Regions from separate parts of the Fodinibacter luteus genome, predicted to be linked through region 2. Evidence: predicted binding sites of a transcription regulator. Region 2 holds the regulator's gene; each other region holds the start of a gene.

Region 1 (4,244 bases), on a different contig from region 2:
TCCTCGACGCCTGCGCGGGGCACGGCATCCCCGTCACGATGTACGGCCTCGACGTGTTCTCCGACCCGGTCGTCACGGACAGCGAGGTCGAGGACCTGCGGCGGGTCGGCACGCCCGCCGCCCGGCTCGCGGCGGGTCTCGTCTCGTTCCACCACCGCCGCTTCGCCAGCGCGGGCACCACGATCGGCGACGCGGGTGCCGTCGCGATCCTCCTCGAGCCGGATGCCGTGCGCACCGAACGGCTCCCGGTGCGGGTCGAGCTCACCGGCACGTGGACCCGGGGCCGCACGGTCGTCGACCGCCGCGACTGGGGCGGCCACCTCGACCACGACCCGCACGGGCTGGCTCCCGCGCTCGTCCACGTCGCCCTCGGGATCGACGGGCCGCGCATCGCCGCCCTGTGGCTGGGCACCGTCCGCGGGGAGGCGTCGTGACCGGCCGGGTGCTCGTGCTCGGGTCGCTCAACGTCGACCTCGTGACGCGGGTCGCGCGCCACCCGCGCCCCGGCGAGACCGTCGTCGGCGAGGGCCTGGAGCGGCTCGCCGGCGGCAAGGGCGCCAACCAGGCGGTCGCCGCGGCCGCGGCCGGGGCCGCCGTGGCGATGGTCGGGTGCGTCGGCGACGACGCGGGCGGCGCGGCCTACGCGAACCGGCTCGCGCGGCTCGGGGTCGACGTGTCGGCGCTGCGGGTCTGCACGGGGGTGCCCACCGGGCACGCGGTCGTCACGGTGGCCGACGGCGGCGAGAACGCCATCGTCGTCGTCCCGGGGGCCAACGACCGGCTCGACGAGCGCGAGGTCGCCGCGGTCGACGGGCTCGGCCCCGGTGACGTGCTCCTCGTCCAGCTCGAGGTGCCGAGGGCGGTCGTGTGCACGGCCGTGCGCCGGGCGGCCGGCCGCGGGGCCCGGGTCGTGCTCAACACCGCGCCGTACGCCGCGCTCCCACCCGACGTCGTCGCGATCGCCGACCCGGTCGTCGCCAACGAGCACGAGATGGCCGCGCTCGCCGAGGCGGGGGCGCAGCCGCGGTCGCTGCTCGTGACGTTCGGGGCCAACGGGGCGGCGTGGGACGGCGTCACGGCGCCCGCGCACGTCGTCGAGCCGTCGGAGGTCGTCGACACGACCGGCGCCGGCGACGCCTTCTGCGGGGCCCTCGCGGCCGCCCTCGCTCGCGGTGCGGGCCGCGAGGAGGCCCTCGACGCGGCCCTCGCCGCGGGAGCCGCGGCCGTGCGGCATCCGGGCGCCCAGCCCGACGCCGGCCTCTGACCGCCGCGGGGTCAGGCCGGCTCGACGACGAGGACGACCTGCTCGCCGGCGACCCGGGTGAGGATGACCGTCCGCTGGGCGCCGTCGCCGGCCTTGCGCGAGATCCGCAGCTGGCGGCGCAGCTCGTCGTCGTCCAGGCGCACCCCGCGCTTCTTGATCGTCAGGCCGGTGACGCCGTGCTGCCGCAGCCAGGACCGCAGGGTGCGCACGCTGAACGGCATGACCTCGAGCACGGCGTAGCGCCGAGCGAACGGGATGTCGACCTCGGCCTCGGAGACGACGTAACCGAGGCCGCGGTCGACCTCGCTGCCGAGCGTGGCCGCCGTCACCGCGCCGAGCAGCCCGGCCTGGGTCACGGCGCGGTCGGGCTCGTAGAGCCAGGGCCCGACCCGGTCGACGCCGGTGACGAGCGGGGGGTCGGGCTCGGCCATCTCGAGGTCGACCTCGACGGGCGGGCGGTCCGGGCCGAGGATGCGGGCGCTGTGGCCGGGCCGTTGGGCGAGCGGGCCCCACCACACGGCGCACTCGAGCACCTCGCCGGCGAAGGACGTCCACTGCGCCTCGGTGCCGAGCGGGATGGCGTCGTGCGGCATCGAGGGCGAGAGCTTGGCCCCGGTGGCGGGCACCGCCGTCGCGACCTGGAGCACGAACTCCCACGTCGGCCGGATCTCGTCGAGCCGGAACACCCGCTTGATCCGCCCGTGCCGCCCGGTGTGGCCCGGCACCCGGCGGGCCGGGTCGAGCCAGACGCCGACCCGGGAGCGCAACGGGTCGCGCGGGGGCTCGAACTCCTCGGCCAGGCCCGCCCGGGCGCGCGAGTCCGGCCAGGGTCGCAGGTTGAGGTCGGCGACCGCGGCCGTCGCGGGGTCGATGTCGACGCCGCGCACGGTGACCCCGAGCGCCGACATGGCGACCGCGTCGGAGCCGATGCCGCAGCCGAGGTCGTGCACCGTCGCGAGGCTCGCGTTGTAGAACCGGCCGGCGTGGGTCGCCGCCACCTCGAGCCGGGACGCCTGCTCGAGGCCGTCGGGTGTGTAGAGCATGTCGCCGGCGAACTCGCCGAACTTCGCGACCGCCCGGGCCTGGAGCCGCTGCTGGGTGAGGAGGGCGGCGACGAGCTCGGGGGAGTGGCCCTCGCGCCGCAGCCGGTCGCCGAGGCGCATCACCTCGCGCTCGTCGTAGGGGGGCAGGGACCGCAGCGTCGCACGGCCCTCGGGGGACCCGAGAGCTCGCACGATGCCGACGTCCACGGGGGGAGATGATGCCATTGCGCCGCCCCCTCGCCGGCCACCACCGTCCGGCCTCTGGCACTCGAGTTGACCGAGTGCTAACGAGCGACCTAGATTTGGCTCATTGGCACTCGCCCACGGTGAGTGCCAGCGCAGCCGGGTCCTCCTCGACCCCCGCGACGGCGAAGCGGCCCCGGACGCGCAGTCCCCGTCCACTTCGACTCACCCCACAGGGGAGGAGCACACCGTGTCGGTTTCCATCAAGCCGCTCGAGGACCGCATCGTCATCAAGAGCCTCGAGGCCGAGCAGACGACCGCGTCCGGTCTCGTCATCCCGGACACCGCGAAGGAGAAGCCCCAGGAGGGCGAGGTCCTCGCGGTCGGCCCCGGCCGCATCGACGACAAGGGCAACCGCGTCCCGCTCGACGTCCAGGTCGGCGACCGCGTCATCTACAGCAAGTACGGCGGCACCGAGATCAAGCACGGCGGCGAGGAGTACCTCATCCTCTCCGCCCGTGACGTGCTCGCCGTCGTCGGCTGACGCACGACGCAGACCCGCATGCCGTGACCGCGCCCCGGTGCGCACCCGCCACCGGGTGTGACCGGGGCGCGTCCGGTGCCGGACCCGAACGACCACCCACCTGCGGCGGGCAGCGCGAGCCGCGCGCCCGGCATCCGAACAACGAAGGACATCCATGGCCAAGGAACTGGAGTTCAACGACTCCGCCCGCAAGTCGCTCGAGCGCGGCGTCGACGCGCTCGCGAACGCCGTCAAGGTGACGCTCGGCCCCAAGGGCCGCAACGTCGTCATCGACAAGAAGTGGGGCGCCCCGACGATCACGAACGACGGCGTCACGATCGCCCGTGAGATCGAGCTCGAGGACTCCTACGAGAACCTCGGCGCGCAGCTCGCGAAGGAGGTGGCGACCAAGACCAACGACGTCGCCGGTGACGGCACGACGACGGCGACCGTGCTCGCCCAGGCGATGGTCCGCGAGGGCCTGCGCAACGTGGCGGCCGGCGCGTCGCCCTCGGGCCTGAAGCGCGGCATGGACCGGGCCGTCGAGGCCGTCTCCGACGAGCTGCTGCGCACGGCCCGCGAGATCGAGTCCAAGGAGGAGATCGCCCAGGTCGCCGCGCTCTCGGCCCAGGACGAGGAGATCGGCGCGACGATCGCCGACGCGTTCGACAAGGTCGGCAAGGACGGCGTCATCACCGTCGAGGAGTCCTCGACCGCGAGCACCGAGCTCGAGTTCACCGAGGGCATGCAGTTCGACAAGGGCTACATCTCGCCGTACTTCATCTCCGACGCCGAGCGCATGGAGGCCGTCCTCGAGGACGCCTACGTGCTCATCAACCAGGGCAAGATCTCGGCGATCGCCGACGTCCTCCCGGTGCTCGAGAAGGTCGTCAAGGCCGGCAAGCCGCTCCTCGTCATCGCCGAGGACGTCGACGGCGAGGCGCTGTCGACGCTCGTCGTCAACAAGATCCGTGGCACGTTCAACGTCGTCGCGGTCAAGGCGCCCGGCTTCGGCGACCGCCGCAAGGCGATGCTGCAGGACATGGCCGTCCTCACCGGCGGCCAGGTCGTCGCCGAGGAGGTCGGGCTCAAGCTCGACCAGGTCGGTCTCGACGTCCTCGGCCAGGCCCGCCGCATCGTCGTCACCAAGGACTCGACGACGATCATCGACGGTGCCGGCGCCCACGAGGACGTCTCGGGCCGGGTCGCGCAGATCAAGCAGGAGATCGAG
Region 2 (4,244 bases):
TGGAGGGGCAGCGTCATCGTCTCGCGCGCGGGATGCCGTGGCTCAGCGGGTCTTGAAGGCGTCGCGCAGCTTGCCGAAGATCGAGCCCTCGGCCGGGTTGGCCACCCGGCCCTCGGGTCGCTCCTCGCCGCGCGCCCTGGCGAGCTGACGGAGGATCTCCTCCTGCTCGGCGTCGAGCCGGGTCGGGGTCTGCACCATCGCGTGGACGACGATGTCGCCACGCCCGGTGCCGCGCAGGTGCGTCACCCCGAGCCCGCGCAGGGTGATCGAGTCGCCGGACTGGGTGCCCCGGCGCACGTCGAGGTCCCGCGGGCCGTCGAAGGTCTCCATGCCCAGGGTCGCGCCGAGCGCGGCCGCGGTCATCGGCACCTCGATCGTCGCGTGGAGGTCGTCCCCGCGGCGCTGGAAGACCGGGTGCCGGTTGACGGCGACCTCGACGTACAGGTCACCCGCGGGCCCGGCGCCGTGCCCGACCTCACCCTCGCCCGCGAGCTGGATCCGGGTGCCGGTGTCGACGCCCGGCGGCACCTTGAGGGTCAGGGTGCGGCGGGTGCGCACGCGCCCGTCGCCGGAGCACTCGTAGCAGGGGTGGGTGATGAGCTGGCCGAAGCCCTGGCAGGTCATGCAGGGCCGGGTCGTCATGACCTGCCCGAGGAAGCTGCGCTGCACCTGCTGCACCTCGCCGCGGCCGGCGCAGACGTCGCAGGTGCGCGTCGTCGTGCCGGGCTGCATCCCGCCTCCGTGGCAGGTGCCGCAGGCGACGGCGGTGTCGATCGTGAGCTCCTTCTGGGCGCCGAAGACGGCGTCCGCGAGGTCGATGTCGAGGCGCACGAGGGCGTCCTGGCCCCGGGTGGTGCGCGAGCGCGGCCCCCTCCCGGCCGTCCCCGCCTGGCCGCCGAAGAAGGCGTCCATGATGTCGCTGAACGAGAAGCCCTGGCCGAAGCCCGCCGCACCCGAGCCGTAGGGGTCGGACCCCATGTCGTACGCCTGCTTCTTGTCGGCGTCGGACAGCACGTCGTAGGCCTGGGAGACCTTCTTGAACTGCTCCTCGGCCTCGGGGCCGGGGTTGACGTCGGGGTGCAGGCGCCGCGCAGCGCGACGGTAGGCGCGCTTGATGTCCTCGGGGCTCGCGTCGCGCGCGACCCCGAGGTCGGCGTAGTAGTCGTTCACGGGTGGCAGGTCCTTCGGGACGGGGTTCAGGGGGACGGGCGGGCGGGCGCCTACTGGGCGAGGATGCGCGAGACGTACGTGGCGACGGCCCGGACGGCCGCCATCGTCGTGGGGTAGTCCATCCGCGTCGGACCGACGACGCCCAGGCCCGCGACGAGGTCGGACCCGGCACCGTAGCCGGTCGTCACCATCGACGTCGCCTGGAGCCCGGCGTACGGGTTCTCGTGCCCGATCCGCACGGCGATGCGCTCGCCCTGCTCGGCGACGGTGCCGAGCAGCTGGAGCAGCACGACGTGCTCCTCGAGAGCCTCGAGGACCGGCCCGAGGTTCGTCGTGAAGTCGGGGCCGACCCGGGCGAGGTTGGCGGTGCCGGCGAGGACGACGCGCTCCTCGCGCTCCTCGACGAGGGAGTCCTGCAGCGCGGTGCCGATGGCCCGCACGAGGTCTCGCAGCCCCGGGTCGAACCGCTCGGGCACCGACGCGAGCTCGGCCGAGGCCTCCGCGAGGGTGCGTCCGCTCGTCGCCCGGTTGAGCTCGGTGCGCAGGACGGCCAGGGTGGCCTCGCCCTCGCCCTCGTCGTCGAGGAGGAGGTCGGTGCCGACGTCGATGACGCGCTGCTCGACCCGCCCGGTCGTCGTGATGAGGACGACGAGGAGCCGGTGCCCGCCGATCGGCACGAGCTCGACGTGCCGCACGGAGGAGCGCGCGAGGGAGGGGTACTGGACGACGGCGACCTGCCGGGTCAGCGAGGCGAGGAGCCGCACCGTGCGGTCGACGACGTCGTCGAGGTCGACGGCGCCCTCGAGGAAGTGGGCGATGGCCCGCTGCTCGGCGGCGCTCATCGGCTTGATCGCCGAGAGCCGGTCGACGAAGAGGCGGTACCCGGCATCCGTGGGCACCCGCCCGGCACTCGTGTGCGGAGCGGCGATGAGGCCCTCCTCCTCGAGGGCGGCCATGTCGTTGCGCACGGTGGCCGCCGAGACGCCGAGCTGGTGGCGCTCGAGCAGCGCCTTGGAGCCCACCGGCTCGGAGGTCTGGACGTAGTCCTGGACGATGGCGCGCAGCACGCGCAGCCGTCGGTCCTCGCTCATGGGGTGGTCACCTCCGTCTGGCACTCTCGCACTCGGAGTGCCAATTCTACGGGATGCGCCACAGTGCCCCCGCGACGCCGCCACCGTGACCGGCCCTCCACGGCGCGCCACCCGGGCGCGGCGGCCGGGCCGGGCTAGCCTCGCGGCCGTGGTCGACAGGTATGGCAGCGACGTGCTCGGCGAGGGCTGGCGCACGCCGCCGCGGGGACGATCCGTGCAGCTCCCCGCCGAGAGGGGAACCGTCGTCGAGGACGTCGAGACCGGGTGGTGCGGCGCCGTCGTGCGCGTCGAGAAGGCAGGCGGCGTCCACGTCGTCCACCTCGAGGACCGGCACGGACGCACCCGGGGGTTCCGCCTCGGCCCCGGCTTCCTCGTCGACGGTGCGCCGGTGACCCTCACTCCCCCGCGCGCCGCGGCCGACGCCCGCCTGGCGCAGGCGCGTGCGGCGTCCGCGCGCACCGCGAGCGGGTCGCGCGCCGTTGCCGGGCAGCGGGCCAGGGTGGCGAGCGGGTCGCGGATCTTCGTCGAGGGCCGGCACGACGCCGAGCTCGTCGAGAAGGTGTGGGGGGACGACCTGCGGGTCGAGGGCGTCGTCGTCGAGATGCTCGACGGCGTCGACGACCTCGCCGGGGCCGTGCGGGCCTTCGCCCCCGGTCCGGGCCGGCGGATGGGCGTGCTCGTCGACCACCTCGTGCCCGGGACGAAGGAGTGGCGGGTCGTCGAGCAGGCCCGGGCCGTGCGTCCCCACGCCGCGCACGTGCTCGTCGTCGGGCACCCGTACGTCGACGTGTGGCAGTCGGTCAAGCCCCAGCGGCTCGGCCTCGAGACGTGGCCGGTCGTCCCGCGCGGCACCCCGTGGAAGGTCGGGATCGCCGCCCACCTCGGCTGGCCGCACGAGAGCCAGCAGGACCTCGCGGCCGCCTGGCGGCGGATCCTCGGTGCCGTCGACGGCTACGCCGACCTCGAGCCCGAGCTGCTCGGCCGCGTCGAGGAGCTCATCGACTTCGTCACCGCCCCGGGGTCGTGACCTCGGGGTCGGCCCTGACGCGACCCTGACCCCGACCCCGGCTCCACCCCGGGAACCCTGTGGCGGCGGCGCGGTCGGGTGTTTGATGGATGTAGACCACCCCATGAGGAGAACAGATGAGCGACACCACGCCCCGTCCCGACGAGACACCGAGCGACCCGACCGCTCCCCCGCCGCCGCCCGCCGACCTCGAGTCCGCCGACGCCGCTGCTGCCCCGGACGCCCCGGAGGCTGCGGCTCCCCCGCCCCCGCCCCCGCCGGCCGAGCCGGTGCCGTACCCCGTCCCCCCGGTCACGACCTTCCGCGACCCGGTCGCCGGCGAGTTCTACGGCCAGCAGCAGTACGCCCAGCAGCAGTACGGCCAGCAGCCCCCGCCGCCCCCGCCGCCGCCGGCGGGCGCCCCCGCCCCCGGCTACGAGGTCGCGACCAACCCCATGAAGCCCTCCGACGAGCGCACGACCGGCATGGCGGCGCACGGCGTCACCCTCGCGGCCACCGTGCTGTCGAGCGGCTTCCTCGGCTTCGTCTGCGCGCTCGTCATGTACCTCGTGTTCCGCGACCGCGGGCCGTTCGTGCGCCACCACGCGGCGAACGCCCTCAACATCCAGATCATCGCCGGCATCGTCATGCTCGTGTCGCTGCCGCTCATGCTCGTGCTCGTCGGCTTCCTCACCTTCGGCGCGGCCGTCGTGTGGGCGATCGTCATGCACATCATCGGTGCCGTGAAGGCGAACAACGGCGACTGGTGGAACCCGCCGCTCACCCCGCAGTTCGTCAAGTGACGAGCCGGCGCACGACGGCATCCGCGAGGAGCCGTCCGCGCCGGGTGAGCACGACCCTTCGGTCGAGCACGGCCGCGCGGCCGTCGACGAGCCCGTCCCCGACGAGGCCCGCGACGGCGGCGCGGCCGTCGTCGTCGAGGGCGCCGACGGGGAGGCCCTCGCGCAGCCGCACCC
Region 3 (4,244 bases), on a different contig from region 2:
CGACGAGCTTCCTACCGGCGCGAGCCTCGTCGTCTCGGTGCTCCTCGTCGTGCTGTGGGTCGGGGCCGCCGGGCGGCTGCTCCTGCGGGCGCGGTCGCCACGCGACCAGGGCCGCGGCCTGCGGATGCGCTGACCCTCGCGGCTCTGCCCGCCCCCCAGGGCATCCATCCCGAGGGTGGCCCCCCACCTGATCCCCGCGCCCACCGCCAGGGGTGCCACCCGCGCGGACAGCCGCGCCCCCGGCATCCCTCCACCCCGGCAGGCCCCTCCGCGCCCGACGTCCAGGGGTGCCACCCGCGCGAGCACCCGCGCCCCCGGCATCCCTCCACCCCGGTAGACCCACCGTGCCCGACGTCCAGGGGTGCCATCCGCGCGGACACCCGCGCCCCCGGCATCCCTCCGCCCCGGCAGACCCACCGCGCCACCGTCCAGGGGTGCCATCCGCGCGGAAACACGCGCCCCCGGCATCCCTCCACCCCGGCGTATCCACGATGCCCGACGTCCAGCGGTGCCATCCGCGCGGAAACACGCGCCCCCGGCATGCCGCGAGGGCGGCCCCCGGTGGGGGACCGCCCTCGTGACGTTGGACCGGGTGGCCGGGGTCAGAACCCCATGCCGCCCATGTCGTCGCCGCCGGGCATCGCCGGCGGGTTCTTCTCCGGCTTGTCGGCGATGACGGCCTCGGTCGTGAGGAACAGCGCGGCGATCGACGCGGCGTTCTGCAGTGCCGAGCGCGTGACCTTGGCCGGGTCGATGATGCCGGCCGCGATGAGGTCGACGTACTCGCCGGTCGCGGCGTTGAGGCCGTGGCCCGCGTCGAGGTGCGAGACCTTCTCCGCGACGACGCCGCCCTCGAGGCCGGCGTTGACGGCGATCTGCTTGAGCGGGGCCTCGATCGCGACGCGCACGATGTTGGCTCCGGTGGCCTCCTCGCCCTCGAGGGAGAGGTTCGCGAACGCCTTGGCGCCGGCCTGGATGAGCGCGACGCCACCACCGGCGACGATGCCCTCCTCGACGGCCGCCTTCGCGTTGCGGACGGCGTCCTCGATGCGGTGCTTGCGCTCCTTGAGCTCGACCTCGGTGGCCGCGCCCGCCTTGATGACGGCGACGCCGCCGGCGAGCTTGGCGAGGCGCTCCTGGAGCTTCTCGCGGTCGTAGTCGGAGTCCGACTTCTCGATCTCGGCCCGGATCTGGTTGACCCGGCCCTGGATCTGGTCGTTGTCGCCAGCGCCCTCGACGATCGTCGTCTCGTCCTTGGTGACGACGACCTTGCGGGCGTGGCCGAGCAGGTCGAGGTCGGCGGTGTCGAGCTTGAGGCCGACCTCCTCGGAGATGACCTGGCCGCCGGTGAGGATGGCGATGTCGGCGAGCATGGCCTTGCGGCGGTCACCGAAGCCCGGCGCCTTGACCGCGACCGACTTGAACGTGCCGCGGATCTTGTTGACGACGAGCGTCGACAGGGCCTCGCCCTCGACGTCCTCGGCGATGACGAGGAGCGGCTTGCCCGACTGCATGACCTTCTCGAGCAGCGGGAGCAGGTCCTTGATCGAGCCGATCTTGGAGTTCGCGATGAGGACGTACGGGTCCTCGAGCACGGCCTCCATGCGCTCGGCGTCGGTGACGAAGTAGTGGCTGATGTAGCCCTTGTCGAAGCGCATGCCCTCGGTGAGCTCTAGCTCGAGGCCGAAGGTGTTGCTCTCCTCGACGGTGATGACGCCTTCCTTGCCGACCTTGTCCATGGCCTCGGCGATCATCTCGCCGATCTGGGGGTCGGCGGCGCTGATCGACGCGGTCGCGGCGATCTGCTCCTTGGTCTCGACGTCCTTGGCGTTGGCGAGCAGCTCGTCGGAAACCGCAGCGACGGCCTTCTCGATGCCGCGCTTGAGCGCCATCGGGTTGGCACCGGCGGCGACGTTGCGCAGGCCCTCGCGCACGAGCGCCTGGGCGAGCACGGTCGCCGTCGTCGTGCCGTCACCGGCGACGTCGTCGGTCTTCTTCGCGACCTCCTTGACGAGCTCGGCGCCGATCTTCTCGTACGGGTCGTCGAGCTCGATCTCCTTGGCGATCGAGACGCCGTCGTTCGTGATCGTGGGGGCACCCCACTTCTTCTCGAGCACGACGTTGCGGCCCTTGGGGCCGAGCGTGACCCTGACGGCGTCGGCGAGCACGTTCATGCCCCGCTCGAGACCGCGGCGTGCCTCTTCATCGAAAGCGATGATCTTGGCCATTCGGGTGGTTCCTCCCACGCGAATCGAAGGTGGAGACCGGGCGGCGCCCGCGACGGACGAGACCGGTGTCGTCGGCTTCCGTCGCCGGGACACCGGGCCCTCACCGGACCGGTCGGAGTTGTCACTCTCATGGTGAGAGTGCTAACGCCATTATTGGCACTCAGACGTGGAGAGTGCAAACGACCGGGCCTCCCGGGACGGGCCGAGCGCACGTCCGAACGGCCCGGCCGGGCTACGGCGTCGCGCCGAGCGGGGTCGCCGGGGATGCCGTGACGGCGGCGTCGCGGCCCGGCCCACCGACCGCGGGGGCGGGGGACGGCATCCGGCCCCACCCGCTGAAGCGGCGGGCGAGCCGGTCGACGACGAGGCCGAGGAGCAGGGCGGCGACGACCCCGGTGGCCGATCCGAGGAGCGGGTTGCCCTCGAGCCAGTGGCCCGCGAGGGCACCGACGCCGACCGACCACGCCGCCCAGGTCGTCGCGGCGAGGGCCGCGATGGCGACGAACCGCCGGGGCGGGAAGCCCGTCGCGCCGGCGGTGAGGTTGACGGCGACCCGGCCGAGGGGGACGTACCGGGCCGCGAGGATGACGACCGCCCCGCGGCGCTCGAGGGTCGCGGACGCCCGCTCGACGGCCCGCCGGAGGCCGGGCCGGCCGACTCGCTCGAGGCGGCGGGGGCCGAACCGGCGACCGACGAGGTAGGTCAACGAGTCGCCGACGAAGGCGCCGGCACCCGCGGCCACGGCGAGGAGGAGGAGGTCGGGCCCGTCACCGGCGACGGCGACAGCGGCGAGCGCGACGACGATGCCCTCGCTCGGCACGACCGGGACGAGCGCGTCGAGCACCGCGACGAGGAGCACGACCGGCAGCACCCACGAGGCGGCGGCCCCCGCCTCGACGATGGCGGTCAGGGTGTCGAGCACGGTGGGGTCCTTCGGGTCGGGCGGCGTCGAGCCGTGGGGTCGACCTGAGGCAGGTCGGGTCCGGCGGTGCGGTCGGTCGGGATGCCGGCCTGGCGGTGCGGTCGGTGGCATGCCGAGTCGGGCGCGAGCGGGTGGGTCGAGGGTCCAACGAACGGGAGGCGGTCGCGGTGCCCGCCCCCCGGCATCCGGCCGCCTGCCCCCGCCTCGAGTGCGGAACCGGCTGCCGGGGCGACCACGTCCGCCCTCGGGGTGGGGCCGCGGCCCGGGTCAGAGCTCGGGGGCGTGCCCCTCGAAGGTCGCCCGCATCGAGCCGTCGGCCTCGCTCGTCACGGGGTCGTCGAGGTCGGCGACGAAGACCGCCCTCGCCTCCCGGGCCGGGTTGCCGTCGAGCTCGTCGACGACCCGTCTCCAGGCCTCGAGGTTGGGGTGCGGCACGTCGGAGCACGCCTGCGCGGGCTCGAGGGACTCGACGGCCGCCGCGAGCTCGGCCCGCGACAGGGGCAGGGTGGCCGTCGAGCCGTCGTGGCCGAGCACGGTGGCGAGCACGACGGCCGACAGCCCGTGCTGCCCCCCGGGGGCGTTGACGTGCGGGAACACCCACTCCGGCGACGAGCTCGCCGGGCTGAGGCCGACGGCATGCGCGACGGGGGGGCGCCAGCCCTCGATGCGGGCCGCGAGGTGGTCGCGGATGGCGGCGAGGCCGTCAGGGGTGCTCCAGTCGAGGTCGCTCATCGCGCGATGCTCGCAGGTCGGCCGGGCCCGCCCTCGCCCGCGGCGGGTGAACAACGGGTGAACAGGGCACCTCGCGTTGGTGAAGTCGAGTTGACGGCCTCACACTGGTGCCTCGTGGACGCAGCAACACTCACTCTCGTGCTCGTCATCGTGACGGCGCTGGCCTTCGACTTCACGAACGGCTTCCATGACACGGGCAACGCGATGGCGACCTCGATCGCCACCGGGGCCCTCAAGCCGAAGGTCGCCGTGGGGCTCTCGGCCATCCTCAACCTCGTCGGCGCCTTCCTGTCGGTCGAGGTCGCCCTCACGGTGACGAACGCCGTCGTCAACCTCCAGGACAAGTCGGGAGCGCCCAAGGA

Evidence for each region. The regulator HrcA, encoded in region 2, represses chaperone genes, less so after heat shock. The targets are predictions, from matches to a motif close to TTNGCACTCGNNNNNNNCGAGTGCNAA.
Region 1: groES (co-chaperone GroES) is a predicted target of HrcA. The motif match lies at 2,569-2,595, and genes of this name have one in related genera.
Region 3: groL (chaperonin GroEL) is a predicted target of HrcA. The motif match lies at 2,347-2,373, and genes of this name have one in related genera.

The regions. Positions count from the first base shown of each region.
Region 1 is NZ_BAABGM010000001.1:57,171-61,414, reverse strand. It holds gene ABD899_RS00260 (nucleoside hydrolase) at 1-434, shown strand, start outside; gene ABD899_RS00255 (PfkB family carbohydrate kinase) at 431-1,264, shown strand; gene ABD899_RS00250 (class I SAM-dependent methyltransferase) at 1,276-2,514, opposite strand; gene groES (co-chaperone GroES) at 2,741-3,034, shown strand; gene groL (chaperonin GroEL) at 3,189-4,244, shown strand, end outside.
Region 2 is NZ_BAABGM010000010.1:139,426-143,669, forward strand. It holds gene ABD899_RS07740 (16S rRNA (uracil(1498)-N(3))-methyltransferase) at 1-17, opposite strand, end outside; gene dnaJ (molecular chaperone DnaJ) at 43-1,170, opposite strand; gene hrcA (heat-inducible transcriptional repressor HrcA) at 1,221-2,261, opposite strand; gene ABD899_RS07755 (DUF3097 domain-containing protein) at 2,410-3,288, shown strand; gene ABD899_RS07760 (DUF4870 domain-containing protein) at 3,405-4,070, shown strand; gene hemW (radical SAM family heme chaperone HemW) at 4,063-4,244, opposite strand, start outside.
Region 3 is NZ_BAABGM010000001.1:295,697-299,940, forward strand. It holds gene ABD899_RS01260 (HAAS signaling domain-containing protein) at 1-133, shown strand, start outside; gene groL (chaperonin GroEL) at 603-2,228, opposite strand; gene ABD899_RS01270 (DedA family protein) at 2,461-3,150, opposite strand; gene ABD899_RS01275 (hypothetical protein) at 3,418-3,882, opposite strand; gene ABD899_RS01280 (inorganic phosphate transporter) at 3,997-4,244, shown strand, end outside.